One region of the Paenibacillus sp. sgz302190 genome, then DNA from elsewhere that is predicted to be linked to it. Evidence: predicted binding sites of a transcription regulator. Region 1 holds the regulator's gene; the other holds the start of a gene.
What was found. Region 1 encodes LexA, which represses DNA repair genes until DNA is damaged. Its sites were predicted from a motif close to CGAACATATGTTCG; they were not measured.

Region 1 (3,121 bases):
TCGGTGTTGGCAATTCCGATTTCGGAGTGTTGAAAAAGCTGGATACTATCGAAGGCAGAGTCGTCGACAATGCGAACTTTTTTCAAATTACGGATATTGAAAAAACGAGCGATGAAGAGCTGTATGAAAATTTATTGAATGAATTCCCTTTGTGGATAAGAGAAGCAAAAGATAAAGGGATATTATAACAAATTGATCATCTCCCGGGTTGTGAAAGCCTTGATTGATGGCGCCTAAAGGGCAAGAAATGGATTGGGGAACGCCAACGAAACGAGATTTAATTCTTTAAATTTTCCCTGGTTACTGGTTTCAACCGTGAAATGTCATATCCCATCTTACCAATAATATCGAGCCCGTCCTGGAATTCTATAATGTTTTTTCCAGTCCACCCATTTTCCAAACCATACAAAATAAAAGCTCTAATCGTTCTTGGATTATGTAAATTATATTTTTCAATTATGTTGGTATCTTTATTTTTTAAGGATGTACCGACTAATAGTGGATTTCCTGTAATTGGATCATCCCAAGTACAAAAAAAGAATGTGCATGTTATATTTTTTAGGACTTTTAAAGATATTTTAAGAGAAATATTACTCAACTGTTGATTATACTTCTGGTCAATCACATATAGGTATTCATTTTCGCCTACAATTATTTTTCTTGTCTTGTTCTTCAAGATCTTTGTACCTCTCGAATCAGTTTCGGTCCAAGTAAAAGGGATAGTAGCTATAAGAAATCGAATTGCAGTTCCGGAGTTCGATCGGTATTTTAAAAGCGAAAACCACCCTAAAGGTGGTTTTTTTTGTGCTTACATATCGCGGAACAGGCCGATAACGCGGCCAAGGATGGTTACGTTTTTCAGAAGAATCGGCTGGAGGGCCGAATTCTCCGGCTGCAGACGGATGTGATCCCGTTCTTTGTAAAAACGTTTTACCGTTGCTTCGTCATCTTCGGTCATGGCGACGACGATATCGCCGTTGTCGGCGGTTTGCTGCTGCTTGACAATAACATAGTCGCCATTATGTATGCCGGCTTCGATCATACTGTCGCCGGATACGCTGAGCATAAACACGTTGTTGTCGCCGACGAGGTGGGACGGGAGGGGGAAGTAGTCTTCGATGTTCTCCGTTGCCGTAATCGGTACGCCGGCCGTTACTTTGCCGACTAACGGGACGCGCGCCACGGATAAAGCGAAGTTGCTCTCCGCTCCGTCGAGACCTAAAATTTCAATAGCTCTCGGTTTGGTCGGATCGCGGCGGATCAAGCCTTTCTTCTCCAGACGTTCCAGATGCCCGTGCACGGTCGAACTGGAGGCCAGTCCGACGGCTTCGCCGATTTCCCGAACGGAAGGCGGGTAGCCCTTATCTTTCACTTCGTTCTTGATAAACTCCAAAATTGCTTGTTGGCGTTGGGATATTTTACTCAATAGTTATCACTCCATCTATGAAAAAATCATTAACCAAATTATAACACAGAACCGGAGTTCGTACAAACATAAGTTCGAAGATTTATTGACACAAACGTTTGTTCGTGATATTCTGATTTCAGAACAAATGTTTGGGGGATGAATGTTATGTACATTGCATATTCAGAAGGAAGCAACTCACGGCAACTTCATGCAAGACCAGCGACAGCGAGAACTACGACACGTTCGGATCGTTTCCATCGGTTTTTCGGTTTGACGAAGCGATCTTTGAAATTCATTTTGCTTGCTGCCGCGCTTCTTGCCGTGTTTTCTTTTGGCGCAATCGTACAAGCTTACGCAGGAGATGGCGCGAACGCCGCTTCCACCCGGTCGCCTGAGCCCATTCATGAATCCGTACAAATCCCAAACCATCTTATCGTTGAACGCGGCGATACGCTCTGGTCTATAGCTTCATCCCGAATAAGCGAAGGTCAGGATATTCGTTCGTATATGAATAAAGTTAAGAAATTGAACAAACTTACTTCCACGTACCTTTATGAAGGGCAAATCTTGCTGCTGCCTTAATGCCTGGCATTTATATCGGACCCCTGGCCGTATTATTTAGTTTCGGCGGTCAACGATACCTCCAATTTCATTCCTAAGTGAAATGAGACATATTCGTTCATGTTCGATTCGGATTTTCTGAATCAAGCTCATTTGCCGACTAAGTTACTTGCCTTAGTCTTTTTTTGCGTGCAATTGCCTTGACATTCGGGTAGCGGAATGGCAAAGTAGTAGTCAGACTGAGTAATGGCAGGGAGGACTATCATGAGCGATAATATGGACCAGAACATAGAGAGAATCAACGAACTTGCCCGCAAAGCGAAAACAGTTGGCTTAACGGATGAAGAAATTGATGAGCGCAACGAGTTGAGAAAAAAATATATCCAAGCGTTCCGCTCCTCTCTTAAGGTACAGTTGGATTCTATCAAGTTTGCCGATGAAGAAGAGAAGTAAAGCAACAACATTTATAGATGCATTCAAAGGGGAAATGTAACGATGCCGCTCAAGGCTGTGCTGTTTGATTTGGATGATACGCTGTTATGGGACGATCGCAGCGTGAAGGAAGCTTTTGAAGCAACATGCGAGGAAGCGGCCAAACATTACGCTTCGATCAAGCCGAATGAATTGGAAGAGGCCGTGTGCAAGGAGGCCAGAGCGCTTTACGAATCTTACGAAACGTTCCCATTCACGAAAATGATCGGCATTAATCCGTTTGAAGGGCTGTGGGCTCATTTTACCCAGGGAGAACATGAGCATTTTCGCAAGCTGGAACAGTTGGCTCCGGGCTATCGGACGGAGTCTTGGACAAGAGGGCTTCAGGCACTCGGTATTGAGGACAAGGAACTTGGCTACAAATTAGGCGAAATGTTCCCGGCCGAACGCCGCCGCCGTCCTCTCGTTTACGAAGAGACGTTTCAAGTACTGGATGCGCTGAAAGGCAATTACAAGCTGCTGCTGCTGACGAACGGTTCTCCCGATTTGCAGATGGAAAAGTTGGCCGGAGTGCCCGATATTGCACCTTATTTTGATCATATCGTTATTTCCGGAGCGTTTGGGGAAGGGAAGCCGGCGGTTTCGATTTTCCGGCATGCGATGGAGCTTCTGGGTATTGAAGCTTCCGAAGGCATCATGATCGGGGACAAGCTGACTACG
Region 2 (3,121 bases), on a different contig from region 1:
GGCAATAGGCTCAGGGTCCAGCTTCCCGACGATCCGGCTCTGCTCGGCCGTGCGGAAAACAGCGATCTTCCGATGCTTCTCCGTTTTGAATCCTTCTATTAAAATGTAGTCCACATCGGGCAAAGCCCCTATGATATCGCGCAAGCGGGGCTCCCGCTTTTTTTGGTACGTGTGCACCGCATCCGGCGATACGGTCACGACGGCATCGGCGCCCGCCCGGATAAAACGGCCCGAATCGGAACCTTCCGCTTCTTTATAATGTCCATGCGCGTCGTGTTTCAATACGGCCGCCGTATATCCGCGGCGCTGCAGCTCGCTCACCACTTTGGCGATCAAGGTCGTTTTCCCGCTGTTCGAATATCCGGCGAACCCGATAATATTGGCCATATGCCTAATCGCCCTCCTCCCGGTGAAGCGGATTGTTTTTCAAATGATCCATTTGCAGGGAAGTCCCGCGCCTCTTATGATTTCTGATTAGAGCGGAAGGATTGTCCCCGAGCATTCCCGCCGTCAAAATGGCGTCTTCGCCGTACTTGTCGCGCAGCTCGTCCATAATCCGGTTCAACTGGTCGCGGCGCGGCTGCTTCTCGTAATCGAACAAATCGAGCTGTATGGCCGTTTCTTCCTTGGCGGACAGACTTTGCAAAGTAATGCCGAGCAGACGGATCGGCCTGCCTTCCTCCCAATGGTGATCGAAAAGCTTGCACGCCGTCCGGTAAATATCGTCCATATGCTCGGTAGGCGTCTCCAACGTAACGGAACGCGTAATCGTCCTCATATCCGGATCGCGGATCGTAATCTGTATTGTGGATGAGACCAGCTTCTGCCTCCGCATCCGCCGCGCCACCTGGTCGGCGATGTTGAGAAATACGCGGTGCACCTCTTTGGGATCGGTAAAATCGCGCGGCAGCGTCGTCGTATGGCCGATCGACTTGCTCTGCTCCTGCTCCGGATTGACCGGGGAACGGTCTATCCCGCACGCCGCCTGCTTCAAATGCGGCCCCAAAATGCCGAAATGCTTGCTAAGCAGCTTCTCGTCCGCGCGCGCGAGCTGCCCGAGAGTGAGAATCCCCAGCTTCGTCAGCTTGTCCGCTGTCTTCCTCCCGATGCCGAACAAATAGTTGCACGGCTTGTCCCAGAGCACTTCGGGAACGTCGCGCAGCCTGATGACCGAAATCGCGTTCGGCTTTTTCAAGTCCGAGCCCATTTTGGCCAAAAGTTTGTTCGGAGCGACGCCGATCGAACACGGAAGCTGGAGCTCTTCCATAATGCGCCCCTGGATGCTCCGCGCTATCTCCATAGGAGTGCCGAACTGCTTGGAACCTGTTATATCTACAAAACACTCGTCGATCGACATCGACTCAACTAAGGGCGAATAGCTGTAGGCAATTTGCATAAACCGCCGCGAGAAGGCCCGGTACAAATCGAAGTCCGGCCGAATGAGCAGCAAATCCGGGCACAGCTTCAGCGCCTGTCCCACCAGCATGCCCGTTCTAACCCCTTGGGCCCGCGCCGCGTAAGAAGACGTCACAACGATGCCTTTGCGCAGCTCGACGCTGCCTGCCACGGCGATCGGCTTGCCTTTGTACAGCTCCGGCTCGACCGCTTCGTGAACCGAGCAGTAAAAAGCGTTCATATCGATATGCAGAATGACTCTGCCATTCTTGGGATAATGCTGATGAGGAGGAATACCGCTCATAATCGCCCAATCGCTCCCTCTTCCGCAAAATGGGGCATTTCCATTTTCTGCATTACAAAAAAAACAAATTTCGAAGCAAACGTAATTTTGTCAGGTTGTGTCCTAACTATAGGAATTATGCTATAATTGTACTATATATATTTAGCGCTTTAAAGCACATTCATTTGCTTGTAAAGCATCGTCAGCCAGCTTTCAGCTGTTTAAGGAGGAACCCATGTCAACTTCAGTTAAAATCTTCGATACCACGCTGCGGGACGGAACCCAAGGCGAGGGAGTCAGCCTGTCCGTCGAGGATAAAATCAAAATCGCCCGCAAACTTGACGAGCTGGGTGTTCACTATATTGAAGGCGGATGGCCGGGCAGCAACAGCAAAGACATCGAATTTTTCGACCGCGTGCGCAGCATGACGTTCACCAACGCCAAAATCACCGCTTTCGGCAGCACAAGACGCAAAGACTCCAGAGCCGAGGACGACGTCAACCTGAACAGGCTCGTGGAATCCGGCGTCTCCGTCGCGACGATTTTCGGCAAATCGTGGGATTTCCATGTGCATACGGCGATTCAAACGTCTCTTGAAGAAAACCTGGCGATGATTTTCGACTCCGTTCGTTTTTTGAAAAGCAAAGGCCTTGAAGTCATATATGACGCCGAGCACTTTTTTGACGGATACAAAAACAATCCGGATTACGCGCTGCAAACGATCCGCAAGGCGCAGGATGCCGGAGCTGACTGGATCGTGCTGTGCGATACGAACGGCGGCTCGCTGCCGGGCGAGATCACTGCGATCGTGACGGCGGTGCAGCAGGACATTACGGCGCCTGTCGGCATCCACGCCCACAACGACTGCGAGCTTGCCGTAGCCAACAGTCTCGCCGCCGTACAAGCCGGGGCCAGACAGGTGCAGGGCACGATCAACGGTTACGGCGAACGCTGCGGCAACGCCAACCTGAGCTCGGTCATCCCCAATCTTCAGCTGAAGCTGGGATACGAAGTCATTTCCGGCGATCAATTGAAATCGCTGACGCAAGTATCGCGTTACGTAAGCGAAATCGCCAACATGCATATGCCGGTCAACCAGCCGTTCGTCGGCAATGCGGCATTTGCTCACAAAGGCGGCATTCACGTTTCGGCGATTTTGAAGGCTGCCAGCACCTACGAGCACATTACGCCGGAGCTGGTAGGCAACAAACAGCGCGTGCTGGTATCCGAGCTTGCCGGACAAAGCAACGTGCTTGTGAAAGCCCAGGAGCTTAACCTCGATTTCAATAAAGAGAATCAAAAAACGAAAGAAGTCATAGAAAAGATTAAAGATCTTGAGCATCAAGGCTATCAATTCGAAGGCGCGGACGCTTCGCTTGAGCTGCTGCTGCGGGAAGCTTTCGAAGGGCTTGAGGAAATATTCACCCTCGAATCGTTCAAGAT

Region 2: AC6RNO_RS12165 (DNA polymerase IV) is a predicted target of LexA. The motif match lies at 1,776-1,789, and genes of this name have one in related genera.

What each region holds. Positions count from the first base shown of each region.
Region 1 covers NZ_JBZYAO010000011.1:162,726-165,846, forward strand. Annotated here, with positions in the region: partial or broken gene AC6RNO_RS14835 (vWA domain-containing protein) at 1-188, shown strand, start outside; gene AC6RNO_RS14840 (hypothetical protein) at 278-676, opposite strand; gene lexA (transcriptional repressor LexA) at 809-1,426, opposite strand; gene AC6RNO_RS14850 (LysM peptidoglycan-binding domain-containing protein) at 1,694-1,990, shown strand; gene AC6RNO_RS14855 (DUF896 domain-containing protein) at 2,234-2,422, shown strand; gene AC6RNO_RS14860 (HAD-IA family hydrolase) at 2,465-3,121, shown strand, end outside.
Region 2 covers NZ_JBZYAO010000008.1:168,079-171,199, forward strand. Annotated here, with positions in the region: gene mobB (molybdopterin-guanine dinucleotide biosynthesis protein B) at 1-387, opposite strand, end outside; gene AC6RNO_RS12165 (DNA polymerase IV) at 392-1,699, opposite strand; gene cimA (citramalate synthase) at 1,914-3,121, shown strand, end outside.